DNA from 3 places in the Pseudolysinimonas kribbensis genome. Region 2 is predicted to be linked to each of the others. Evidence: predicted binding sites of a transcription regulator. Region 2 holds the regulator's gene; each other region holds the start of a gene.
The links. Region 2 encodes LexA, which represses DNA repair genes until DNA is damaged. Its sites were predicted from a motif close to TCGAACANNTGTTCGA; they were not measured.

Region 1 (4,338 bases), on a different contig from region 2:
TGACGTAGTCCGCGGGCGAGAGCACCTCGGACTCGTCGATGTAGTCGACGCCGAGCGACTGCAGCACCTGCGCCTCGACGAAGTGGCCGATGCGCGCCTTGGCCATGACCGGGATCGACACCGCGGCGATGATGCCGTCGATCAGGTCGGGGTCGCTCATGCGCGCCACGCCGCCCTGCGAGCGGATGTCGGCCGGCACGCGCTCGAGCGCCATGACCGCGACAGCCCCGGCATCCTCGGCGATCTTCGCCTGGTCGGCGGTGACGACGTCCATGATGACGCCGCCCTTGAGCATCTCAGCGAGCCCGCGCTTGACGCGGCTCGTTCCGAGCTCGGTCGTGTCCTTGGTGTCAGTCATGATGACCGATTCTACGGGCCGCGGAGCCGGTCGGCTGCGCCGGCCGTCACGCAGCGACACGGCCGGTCGGCCGGGCCCGGCCGGCGCGCCGGGGCGTCCGCCGCGCATCGACCCAGGACGGAGGTACCAGCCAGCGCTCGCCCTCGACCACCTCGAGCGTCCACCTGTCGAGATCGAACCGGCGGTGGTGGAAGGGGCAGAGCAGGATCGCATTGTCGAGGTCTGTGGGTCCGCCCCGCGCCCAGGGATCCACGTGCGCGATCTCGCACCAGCCCGGAGGCGCCGTGCACCCCCACCACGCGCAGCCGCCGTCGCGCAGCCCCAGTGCGCGTCGTTGGGCAGCCGAGAACAGTCGTGCGGAACGGCCGAGGTCGAGGGGCTCGCTCGCCCCTCCGAGCACGACGGGCACGATCTCGGCCTGAGCGGCAAGGCGGCGGGCGGTCGCCGCCGAGATCGTGGCATCGATCCCCGCGATTTCCGCGGCGCCGAGGCCGGTGCGCAGCGCGTCGAGCGAGACCGTCACGACCATCGTCACCGCGGTTCCCGCGACGTTGCCGGGATCGTGGCGCAGCGACTCACTCGCGATCGAGACGAGGGCGTCGAGCCGACGATGAGCCAGCGTGCGGGTGCCGCCCTCGGTGGGCTCGTCCTCGAGGGCGTCGTCGACGGCGAACCGCGGCTCGCGACGCGGGGCGGTGCGGGCGTCGAGGGCCGCGGTGAGGAATCCGGCCGACTCCGGATCCATCGTGACGATCCAGCGCAGCATGCCGTCGGGTAGGTGCGAGACCTGCACCCCCGCGCGGCGGCGCTGCTCCTCCTCGCGGATCGGCACGCCATCCGGATCGGCGCGATCGATGGCGAATCGGCACAGCCGCGCGAGCTCCCGAGGCGCGAGACGCACGGCCTCGGCCAGCAGCACCGGAGCGATCGACTCGCCACGGCCCGAGGCGCGGCACTCGACCTCGTCGACCGTGCGCGCGATGCGCGACAGCGATCTCATCGTCAGCTCGGCCCGTTCAACTGCCTCGGCGATCACCGGGCGACGCGGGGACAGATCCTCCCCCGCGAGCGACAACCGCGGCACGACCTGCGCCCCCACCTCGCACCAGTCCTGAGCCTCCGCCGGGTCGAGGCCCGCCTCGACGGCAAGGACGGCCGCTGCCGAGCGCTCGCCCCACCGCACCGCGAGAGCGCCCTCGTCGCATCGACGGGCGAGCTCCCCCGCGATCCGCACGCCGACCGCATCCACGAGTCGTCGCACCGACCCGATCATGCCGATCAGGTCACGCAGCCGGTCGTCGCCGACTGCGCCGAGCGGCTCAGCGAGCGCGGCAGCAAGTGCCGCCGCCTCATCGGCGAGCCGGTGCTCGAGTGCCATGGCGCGACCCTTCGACGCGAATCAGATGACCGGCACGAGCAGGCCCAGTCTACCACACATTCGAACGTGTGTTCGACCCCACCTCGCCGATGCGGGGCTCGCCCGCCCTCGGCTCGTCACTCATCGGCGGTTCGGGGTCACCCACCCCGCTCCGCGCTCCGACTGCTCGCTCGCGAGTGCGAAGTACGGCTGGGTCGACAGGTCGTCGGACAGGCCCGGATAGAGGTCCTCGCCTGCCTCCGTCGAGACGGTGACGTAGTACATGAGCGGGTAGGTCCCGGCGGTGTACTCGGCGGGGATCTCCCCCGCGAACACGTCGCCGTCCCGCTCGAGCTCCACCACCTGCCACGACTCAGACTGGTCGACGTGCCGGTAATGCAGCCGCGCAGCGTCAACACCCGTCGAGCGGACGGCGATCGGGACGGCGGCGCCGCGCGAGAACGACGCGGGCGCGTCGTGCTCGAGGGCCCAGCCGTCCCGGCGCGGACCACGGGTCAGGTCGAGGGCGTCGGCGCCGGAGGCGGCGTCGGAGGCCGTGGCCGCCGCGCGCTCCGCCTCGAGCTCGGCCAGATCGGCCTCCATGTCGGGGATGCGGTCACGCCAATGGCCGTGCTCGGAGCGCTCCACGCCGAATGCCAGCTCGTCGCGGTAGACGCCGTCGACGAGCGGCAGGATCCCGGCGTACGCCGCATGGGCACGACGCGCGTGGGCGATCGCCTCGTCCAGAGCGAGCGTGGACGAGGCCTGACGCCATACGGCATAGCTCGTCGCCGCGCGCAGCTTCTCGGCGTAGAACCGGCCGAGCCGGATCAGGATCGCGATGTCGACGGACGCCCGCTCGACATCCGCCGAGGACCGGAAAGCGCCGAGCCCGGCCAGCGGAGCCTCCGCCTGATCGCACAGAGCGTCGATCCGGTCGGCGACCTCCAGCGGCGTGTAGGCCGCCGTCGGGCGGCCCGCGAGCGCATCCTCGACGAACCGGTCGATGATGACGAACATCTCCGGGTCGAACGGGCTGACCGCGCCCCAGTTGGTCGGCGCGTCCGTGTCGCTGGCGTAGTGCTCGGACCCCAGCCCCGCCGAGATCGGCAGGTCGACGTACATGTCCGGTGCGTAGCCGTTGTTCGAGCCGTTGACCCCGTGGACCACGACGACGAGCGGCAGGATGCGGCTGGCGGGCGTGAGCGCGGCCTCGACGAGCTCGGCGGCGTCACCGTACTGCGCGCGCAGCGGGGCCCGCCAGGCCTCGGCCCGCACGGCCGGGTCGTACAGGTGCCGCCCCATGAGCGTGTAACTGTGGCGGTGCTTGCGCCACTCGCGACCGCCCAGGCGGAGGTCCTCGCGCAGATAGGGCTCGCGCCCGCCCACGATCCCGCTGCCCTTGCGCCCCTTGAAGAACAGAGGCTCGCAGTAGTCGACGCCCGCGCTCCCGCCGAACGTCGCGTACCGGCCGTAGCCGGCCGCGATCGCGGGATCCCCCCAGAGCAGCAGCTTCTGGGTGCCCGGCCAGATCCGGAACATGAGGTCGACGACCCGGTCCTCGCGGAGGAAGTCGCCGTAGCCGTACCGTGTGAAGCGCCGGCTGAACTCGGTGATGCCCTTCATCTCGTGCCCCGGCGGGATCGGCCGCGCCGCCTCACGGTGCCGGATCCGCGCCTGGTGATAGGGCAGGCCCAGGTGTTCTGCCCAGTACTTTCCCGACAGGATCGGCGAGATGTTCGGCTTGTCCGCCGCGTCCAGCAGCGCCTGGTCGACGCCCTTGGCGTGCATGTCGATCTGGAGCGGGCGGCCGGCCTCCGACGCGGCCTGGAACATCGCGTCCCAGAACACCTCGTGGGCGTTCTCGTGGATGCCGCCCTCGTAGTGGACGCGGAAGCTCAGCCCGTCGACCTCGGGCACCTCGCGCAGGAGACGCGACAGCCCCGCGGCCGAGTACGCCGCGTGGGTCTCGGGGGTCAGGCCCGTGATCGGGTACCAGTGCCGGGAGTCGCGCCCGTAGTCGTAGGCGTGGTTCCAGAGCCCGAGCTGGAAGTCCATCCCCCGTCGCTTCGTCTCCGCGGCGATGTACTGCAGTGCCGCGAGGTTGCGGGCCTGCTCGGCCGCGTGGACGCCTTCCGCGCGAACCTCCCAGCCGTCCACGTCGAACAGGAACGGGTACGCGAAGCAGAGGTAGTTGTCGGTGGCGCCGTTGCGGTCGGCGCCGTAGTTGTACTGCATCCCGAGCGCGAGGTGGAACCGGCTGAAGCGGCAGTCCGCGAGGAAGTCGAGGTACTCCGTCCAGAACTCCCGGTCGACGAACCACGGCGTGTCCTCGTGCACGCTGGAGAAGGAGCGGACCAGCCCGCGGATCGGCACGGCGGGCCGGCCGGTGATCGTGACCTCGTCGGCGATCCCGCCGTCGCGCAGGCGCTCGGCGATCTCCTGGATTCCGTAGACGAAGCCGCGGTCGTCGGCGGCGCTCACCGTGAGCAGGTCGCCTGCGGTGACGCGATACGACTCGGCGGGGGCACCGGGCTCCGACACGAGGGCGATCGCCTCGTCCCGATCGGCGAGATGGTGCTCCAGCGCCCACGCGATCGGAGGGCGGGCGGCGAGCGAATGG
Region 2 (4,338 bases):
GCACTCGGTGCCCACGCCGAAGTCGCTCACGAACGCGGAAGCGGCCGCCGCGCGGCGCTGCGCCCCCTCCGCGCCGTCCTCCCGGTGCACGAGCCCGAGATAGAGCTCGGTGCCGGGCTCCGTCTGCAGCCCCGCGAGCGGCGCGAAGTACGCCTCGTCGTCGCGCTCGATCGGGACCGGGAGGTGGATCCACGTGATGGGCCGCGGCGACACCTCACGCAGCAGGTTCGCGTATCGCACGAGGTTCGCGGTGTCCTTCGGCTCCACGAAGTGCTTCTCGCCGGCGTCCCCGTAACACAGGTGGAAGCCGAGCTCCACGTCCTCCGGCACCGCCGACGCCTGTCGGCGCGCGCGCTCCGCAAGGCCCTCCCAGAGGTCCTCGAAGGGCGCGCGGAAGGTCGCGCCGTAGTCGGTCCCGTAGTCGGCCGACTCGATCAGCCCGAACTCCACTGCGGTGTCCCACTGGATCGCCAGATCCTCGTGCGGGATGGAGCTCAGGATCTCGTCGAGCTCGGCGTACAGCGCACGCTCGTAGAGGGGCTCGAACGCGGCCCGGTCCTCCTCCCGCACGAGTGCGACCACGACGGCGAGCGGCGTCGGCAGCGACACCTGGAAGCGGATGCCGGCCGGGATGACGCCCTGCTCCCGCAGCGCCGCGAACGTGCCGTAGGACTCGAGAGCCGCGCGCGCGTAGTCGAGCTTCGGCAGCACGACGCGCGCCGGGTCCACCCCGTCGGCGAAACGCAGCGGGCGCAGGTCGAGGTTGCGCAGCAGCACGGGCTCGTCGCCGACGCGTTCGATGCCGTCGGCGCCACCGATCAGGTCGGCCTGGAAGACGATCCAGTGGAATCGGTCTCCGGTCTCGCCGTCGGGCACCCGCCGCAGGCGGCGGCCGAGGGTGTCGGCGGCGGCACGGAAGGTGCTCTCGGTGTCGGGAAGGTTGACGCTGCCGACGAGCAGTGCACCCTGCACGGTCATGAGGTTCTCGCTCTCCGGGAGCCGCGGGGGCGACTCCCCATCATCGATGGTGGAATCGCAGGCGGTGCTCCGTCGCCGGATGGCGGTGAACCGGAGCGCGAGGCCTCGCATGTGCGCTGCGAACGGCTCCACTGTACGAAGGCCGTCCGGGGGCGCCAAGCGGATGACGCCCCGTGACGCGGCTGGAGAGCCCGGTGCCGAGTGGTCGCCCAGCCACCGCGCGTAGCCTGCGACGATGCGGCTGGCGGTGCACGAGAGCGGGGCCGGATCGCGCACGGCGCTGCTCATCCACGGGCTGATGTCGGATCATCGCGCCTGGCACCGCGTGAGCGCGGACCTCGAGGGGCGCGGCTTCCACATCATCGCGGTCGACCTCGCCGGCCACGGCGGCAGCCCGCGCGCCCGCCGTTACACGCTCGCCGCCTGGGCGGCCGACGTGCTGGAGACGGTGGCGCCCCTGCTGAACGGGGCGCCCGACCTCGTCATGGGGCATTCGCTCGGCGGACTGGTCGCGAGCCGGGTCGCCGAGACCCTCCGCCCGCGGGCCGCCGTGTACGTCGATCCCGCCTTCGGATTCCCGGGAGGAGCCCGCGGTGTGCTCCTCAAACTGCTGTTCGCGCTCTCGCCGCGACCGCGGCGCCCCTCGCTCGTGCGGATGAACCCGAAATGGGACGCGGTCGACGTCGAGATCGAACTGGCGACGCTCGCCGATTGGGACAAGCGCACGATCCTGGGCCTCGCGGACACCCGCGCTCTCACGCCGCCGGCCCTCGTGACCGGGCCGAGCCTCGTGGTGCTGGCGGAGAAGAGCTGGCTCGTCTCGGACGCCGTGGCCGAACTCCTGCACACGCGCGGGATGACCGTGCGCAGGATCGCCGGCACCGGTCACACGGTGTTCCGCGACGAGCACCGGCGCTTCATGGCGCTCGTGCAGGCCTGGCTCGACCGCGTCGCGCCCGCCGGAGCGCGCGGTTAGACGGAGCGCAGAACCGCCACGACCTTGCCGAGCACCTGCGCCTCATCGCCCAGGATCGGCTCGAATGCGCTGTTGCGCGGCAGCAGCCAGGTGTGCCCGTCGCGCTGACGGAACACCTTGACCGTGGCTTCGCCCTCGAGCATCGCCGCGACGATCTCGCCGTTCTCGGCGTCGCCCTGTTCGCGCACCACGACCCAGTCCCCGTCGCAGATCGCGGCGTCGATCATCGACTCGCCCACGACCTTCAGCATGAACAGCTCGCCCTTGCCCACGAGCTGCCGGGGGAGGGGGAAGACCTCCTCGACCTGCTGGTCGGCGGTGATCGGCACACCGGCGGCGATCCGGCCGACGAGCGGCACCATCGCGGCGTCGGCGACGGAGGGCGACGACTCGTTGCCGTCGCTCGACGGGAGGTCGATGAGCACCTCCAGGGCGCGCGGCCGGTTGGGGTCGCGGCGCAGGTACCCGCTCAGCTCGAGCTGGGTCAGCTGGTGCGCCACGCTCGACAGCGATGAGAGCCCGACGGCGTCGCCGATCTCGCGCATGCTCGGCGGATAGCCGCGGGTCACCTTGGACCGCTGGATGGCATCCAGGATCGCCAGCTGCTTCTCGCTCAGGCTCGTGCGCCGGCGTGTGCCGCCTGCGCGCTCCTCGGTGTCGCTCACCCGGGCCTCCCGATGTCGGTGGTCGCTGATCTGATCGTGCCAGCGATCGAAACTGTATCCGCCTCAGGCCCTCTCGACAAACATCCGTTCGAGTGTGTCGGCGGATTCGGACGGAAATCCGCTGGGGAGGGTTGAACACATGTTCGATCGAAGGTATGTTCGGAATACGACTTCGAGACCGGAGGAGCACACCATGAGCGCGATCACCTGGAACAGCATCCCCGCGGCACCCGCCGGGTCGCGGGGCCGGCTGCACATCACCCGCCGCGGCCGTGCCGTGCTCACCGCGGCCGTCGCCCTTCCGCTCGCCGCCGCCGCGGTCTTCGGCGGCATCGGGGCGGTCGGTGCGACCGCGACCGACACGCAGGCCTCCGCGACCTTCAGCTACGTGACCGTGGCACCGGGGGAGTCGCTCTGGCAGCTCGCGCAGCAGATCGCGCCGAACGCCGACCCGCGCGACGTCGTCGAGGCGATCACGAATCTGAACGCCCTCTCGTCCGGGGTCGTCCAGCCCGGACAGCGGCTCGCGATCCCGGCCCAGTACGCCCCCGCGCGGTAGCCGGCGGAGGGGGCCGGGGCGTCCGGAGCCCCGCCTAAACTGGCGCCGTGGCCTCGCTCTCCGATCTTCCGATCCGCGACGACCTGCGGGGGCAGTCGCCCTACGGCGCTCCGCAGAAGCACGTGCGGGTGCAGCTGAACGTCAACGAGAACAGCCATCCGATCCCCGAGGCGGTCGCTCGCGACATCGTCGAGAGCCTCGCCGCGGCGGTCCTCACCCTGAACCGCTACCCCGACCGCGAGTTCACGGTGCTGCGCGAGGGCCTCGCGGCCTACCTCGGTCACGGCATCGGGACGGAGCAGGTCTGGGCGGCGAACGGCTCGAACGAGATCATCCAGCAGCTCCTGCAGGCGTTCGGCGGACCGGGACGCCGCGTGCTCGCCTTCCCGCCCACCTACTCGATGCACGGGATCATCACCCGCGGCACCGGCACGACCTGGCTGACGGCGGAACGCGACCCCGGATACGAGCTGTCGGCCGAGACCGTGGTCGCGGCGATCGAGGCGCACCGCCCCGATCTCGTCTTCCTCTGCGCGCCGAACAACCCCACGGGCACGCCGGTCGCGCTCGACGTGATCGAGGCCGCCTACGAGGCGAGCGACGGCATGGTGTTCGTCGATGAGGCCTACGCCGAGTTCATGCCGGCGCACGCCCCGAGCGCGATCACGCTGCTGCCCGACCGGCACCGCCTGGTCGTGTCGCGCACCATGAGCAAGGCCTTCGCCTTCGCGGGCGCCCGTGTCGGCTACCTCGCCGCCGACCCGGCGGTCGTCGATGCGCTGCGCCTCGTGCGGCTGCCGTATCACCTGTCCGCGCTGACCCAGGCGGCGGCCATCGCGGCACTGCGGCATGCGCCCGAGATGCTCGCGACGGTCGACGACATCCGCGCCCAGCGCGATCGGCTCGTCTCGGAGTTGCCCGTGCTCGGCTACCGCGCCTACGAGAGCTGGGCGAACTTCGTGCTCTTCGACGGGCTCGACGATCCGCACGCGACCTTCGAGGCGCTGCTGGAGCGGGACATCATCATCCGCGACGTCGGCCTCCCCGGCGCCCTGCGGGTCACCGCCGGCACGGAGCAGGAGACGACGCTGTTCCTGGAGGCCCTCGCCGCGCTGGCCCCGCGCGGTGCCCGCTAACGTTGAGCGCATGAGCGGGCTGGA
Region 3 (4,338 bases), 610 kb from region 2:
GATCCAGCGCTTGCTGCCGGAGATCAGCCAGTCGTCGCCGTCGCGGGTCGCGACCGTGCGCAGGCCCTGCGCGCTGTCGGACCCGGACAGCGGCTCGGTGAGCGCGAAGCAGCCCAGCAGCTCGGCGCTCGCGAACCTCGGTAGCCATTCGGCCCGCTGCTCCGCCGACCCGCCGACGCCGATAGCGCCCATCACGAGGCCGTTCTGCATGCCGACGAGCGTCGCGACCGACGCATCGACGCGGGCGAGTTCGAGAGCGACCCAGCCGCGGAAGACCGCCGAGTTCTCGAACGGGCGGGTCTCCTCCCACGGCATCCCGAACATGTGCAGCTCGGCGAGCCCGTCGACCACGAAGCGCGGGAAGAACTCGGCGCGCGCCCAGTGGTCGTTGACGATCGGCTTGACCTTGCTCTCGAGGAACTCACGCAGGCGCGCGAGCACGCCCTTCTCCTGGTCGGTCAACAGCGACTCCGACTGGTAGAAGTCGGCGGCGAGGGGCGTGAGGGTCGACGGCATGTCCGGGACGATACGCGGCCCGCAGGATGCGGCCCAACGCGGTTGGTACGTTGCTCCAAGCGATGCCTAGGAGGCCGAATACGTGTTCGTGGAGATCACCAACACTCCGCGCGATTACGCGTGGGGTTCCCCCAGTGCCATCGCCGAGTTGCTGGGTCGAAGGCCCAGCGGGCGCCCCGAGGCGGAGCTCTGGCTCGGCGCGCATCCCGGATCGCCGGCGCGGCTGGTCGGGCGCGACGGCACGCTGCTGGACGTCGTGCACGGCCGGCTGCCCTTCCTGCTCAAGGTGCTCGCCGCCGAACGGCCGCTCTCACTGCAGGCGCATCCGACGCCGGAGCTGGCGGCCGCGGGATTCGCGCGCGAGGAGGCGGCCGGCATCCCGATCGACGCGCCCGAGCGCAACTACAAGGACCCGTTCCACAAGCCGGAGCTGATCTACGCGCTGTCGGATCCGTTCCGGGCGCTGTGCGGGTTCCGGCCGGTCGCCCAGACCCGCACGCTGCTCGAACCGGTCGCGGGCGACGAGCGGATCGCGCCGCTGCTCGACCGCCTGCGCACCGACGCCGACCTCCGGCCGGTGTTCGAGTGGCTCGTCTCCCGCGGCGACGACGTCGACGACCTGGTGGTGGCTCTGGTCGAGACCTCATCGGTCGCCGACGACGTGTCGTGGGATGCCGTCCGCCGGCTCTCCGAGACCAACCCCGGCGATCCGGGTATCGCGATCTCGCTCCTGCTGCACACCGCGGTGCTGCGCCCGGGCGAGGCGCTCTACTTGCCGGCGGGCAACATCCACGCATATCTGGATGGTCTTGGGATCGAGCTCATGGCCGCGTCGGACAACGTGCTGCGCGGCGGGCTGACCTCCAAGCACGTCGACGTGGCGGAGCTGGTCTCGGTGCTGGACTTCACGCCCCGGCGGGTGCCGCTTCTGCGGCCGGAGGAGCCGCGGCCGGGGGTGCGCGTGTTCCGGCCCGATGTTCCCGATTTCGTGCTGACGGTGGTCGACGGGGTCGCGGCGGAGGTGCCGCTCGGCGGTGCGGCGATCGCGTTGTGCGTGCGGGGGGAGACGCGGGTCGACGGCGGGCCGACGCTCGGCCGCGGGCAGGCGGCCTATATCGACGGGGAGTCGTCGGTGCGGCTCGACGGTGACGCGCTGACGTTCGTTGCGACCAGCGGTGTCGGGGGCGGGACGCCGGTCGGCTCCACGTAGGCGACGTCGATCTGTGGGTCGGCCGCGGATGCGTACGTGAGGCTTCGGTGCCCCTCCACAACCCGCAGTCGGTCGACTTCTCTACAGAATGGGCGTTCTAGCTTTCGAAGGTGTCTTCGATTGCGGGACTATTGACGCATGTCGACGGCCCCCCTTCTCACGGCGATGCGCGGTGCGCTCGCCGTGCTGGAGGCCGCGCCGGGCACGGACCTGTCGACGGCATCCGACGCCGACCTGGGCGCCCTCGTCACCGTTGAGACCTCGTTGCGGCGGATCGTCGAACGCCATGCCGCTCTGACGACGGGAGAGGTCTCCCGGCGCTCCCGGCCGGAGCTCGGCCTGAGCGGGTTCGCGCAGCGCGCCGGGCACCGCACGGTCGAGGAGTTCCTGAAGGTCGAGACCGGGATCTCGGGGCGGGACGCGGCGGCGACGGTGCGCGTGGGCGTTCTCGCGACATCCAGCGGCGTCCTCGGCGACGCCGTGCGCGACGGGCGGGTCAGCGTCGCGGCGGCGGATGCGATCCACGCAGGGCTCGGCGCCCCGACCGATACCCTTCCGGCGGAGGTGCTGGAACAGGCATCCGACCGACTGTGCGACGAGGCGGACGCGCTCGACCCCGATCGGCTCCACAGGCGTGCTCGCGAGGTGCGGGACGAGTTGGACGAGGCCGGCATCGCGGATCGTGAGCGTGCCCGTCGTGCGGCGCGATCCTTGCGGCTCGTGCGCCAGCCCGATGGCATGACCCGCATCGTGTGGCTGCTCGATCCGGAATCGGCGGCGATCGTGACCACCGTCTACGATCGCGCGACATCGCCGCGACGAGGCGGTCCTCGGTTCGTCGACCCGGCGGCGCGCGAGAAGGCGGCGCGCGTCGCCGACGACGAACGCACGACGGAGCAGCTCGCCTCCGATGCGTTCACGGAGCTGCTGCGGCAGTCGGGCACGTCCGACCACGACGTGCTGGTCGGCGGAGACGAGCCTGCGGTGCGGATCCTGGTCGCGGCGAGCTCGCTCACCTCCGGCGACGGGCACGGAACCTTGGATTCGGGCGAAGCAGTCTCCCTGACGACGGTGCATCGCCTCGCCTGCGCGGGCGGCACGGTGTCGATCATTCTCGATTCAGCGGGGCAGGTGCTCGACATGGGCCGCGAGCAGCGGTTCTACACCCGGCATCAGCGCCGGGCATTGGTCGCCCGTGACGGTGGATGCATGTGGCCGGGCTGCGACCGGACGCCGTCCTGGACCGAAGCGCATCACACCCGACGATGGAGCGACGGCGGCAGAACCGATCTCGCAGACGGGATCCTCCTCTGCCGACATCACCACCTCCGGTTGCACGACGAGGGGTGGACCATCAGTCGCCGGGCAGGCCGCTATTGGCTCGAGCCCCCGCCCGGCAGCGGGAAGACGGGCGCCCTCCTTCACACCAAGTCGCGGGCGGTCCGTGAGCTGCTGCGCGCATGACGCCGACCGCAGCGGGCTCAGCTCGACCGGGTGGGCGCCACCGGCGCACCGCTCGCGATCGACGCGTAGGCCGCGAGCACGACCTCGAGCGCACGCAGCCCGTCGCGCCCGCTCGGCACGGGCTGGCGTCCTTCGGTGATCGCGCCGAGGAACTCGTCGATCATCGCGGCGTCGAGGTCGGAGCCGTAGGAGAGCCAGAGGGGAGCCCGATCCGTTTCCGAGAAGCCGTCCACCCGCTGGGCGAATGGCGCCAGCTCGGCCACGCCGCCCTCGGCGATCACCCGCATCGTCAGGCCGCCCCAGGTCGGATAGTGGTCGGGCACCGACCAGCTGCAGTCGATCACGGCCGTGACGCCGTTGGAGTAGCGGATCGAGACGAACCCGGCGGTCTCGGCCTCGCGGTCCGGGCGCAGCAGGCGGTTCGCGACGGCGTAGACCTCCTCGGCCTCGGCATCCGGGAACAGGCCGAAGACCAGGTCGGCGATGTGCACGGTGTGGTCGGCGACCGCACCGCCGCCCGCGAGGGACGGGTCGGCGAACCACGCGCGTTCCACGGGCAGCTGGCCGTTGTTGGCGCCGCTGATGCTCATGACCCTGCCGAAGCCGCCGCCCTGAATCCGGTGCCGCAGCTGCGCGTACTCCGGCGTGAAGCGCACGGGGAAAGCCGTCATGAGCCGCACCCCGGCCGCATCGCACGCGGCGATGATGCGCTGCGCGTCGTCGAGCGTCGTCGCCAGCGGCTTCTCGCACAGCACGTGCGCGCCCGCCTCTGCCGCGCGCACCGCGTATTCCCCGTGCCGGGTGTTCTCCGAGCAGACGACCACGGCATCCGGTCGCCACGCCAGCAGCTCGTCGAGCGTGTCGACGTAGGGCACGCCGAGCGTCTCGGCGAGCGGGCGTCCGCCGGACTCGCCCGCGGGACGGTCGGCGTGATCCGGATCGGTGGTCAGCAGCTCGACGTCGGGGCGATCGCGCAGGATGGCGGCGTAGCTGAACGCGTGAGTGTGGGCGAACGAGATGATGCCGACCTTCATCGCACGTCCTCCAGGGGGATCGCCCGGCCCTCGTCGAGCGAGCGGTTGACGGCCGCCGCGATGCGCACTGCCTCGAGACCGTCGCGGGCCGTGACCCGTGCGTCGTCGCCGTCG

Region 1: ABD285_RS11555 (HNH endonuclease signature motif containing protein) is a predicted target of LexA. The motif match lies at 1,797-1,812, and genes of this name have one in related genera.
Region 3: ABD285_RS07290 (HNH endonuclease signature motif containing protein) is a predicted target of LexA. The motif match lies at 1,831-1,846, and genes of this name have one in related genera.

The regions. Positions count from the first base shown of each region.
Region 1 is NZ_BAAAQO010000004.1:204,845-209,182, forward strand. It holds gene pdxS (pyridoxal 5'-phosphate synthase lyase subunit PdxS) at 1-358, opposite strand, end outside; gene ABD285_RS11555 (HNH endonuclease signature motif containing protein) at 405-1,736, opposite strand; gene ABD285_RS11560 (hypothetical protein) at 1,857-4,338, opposite strand, start outside.
Region 2 is NZ_BAAAQO010000003.1:759,436-763,773, forward strand. It holds gene ABD285_RS10265 (hypothetical protein) at 1-978, opposite strand, end outside; gene ABD285_RS10270 (alpha/beta fold hydrolase) at 1,214-1,954, shown strand; gene lexA (transcriptional repressor LexA) at 1,951-2,619, opposite strand; gene ABD285_RS10280 (LysM peptidoglycan-binding domain-containing protein) at 2,813-3,178, shown strand; gene ABD285_RS10285 (histidinol-phosphate transaminase) at 3,226-4,314, shown strand; gene hisB (imidazoleglycerol-phosphate dehydratase HisB) at 4,325-4,338, shown strand, end outside.
Region 3 is NZ_BAAAQO010000003.1:147,080-151,417, forward strand. It holds gene ABD285_RS07280 (acyl-CoA dehydrogenase family protein) at 1-516, opposite strand, end outside; gene manA (mannose-6-phosphate isomerase, class I) at 599-1,726, shown strand; gene ABD285_RS07290 (HNH endonuclease signature motif containing protein) at 1,865-3,190, shown strand; gene ABD285_RS07295 (Gfo/Idh/MocA family protein) at 3,208-4,224, opposite strand; gene ABD285_RS07300 (Gfo/Idh/MocA family protein) at 4,221-4,338, opposite strand, start outside.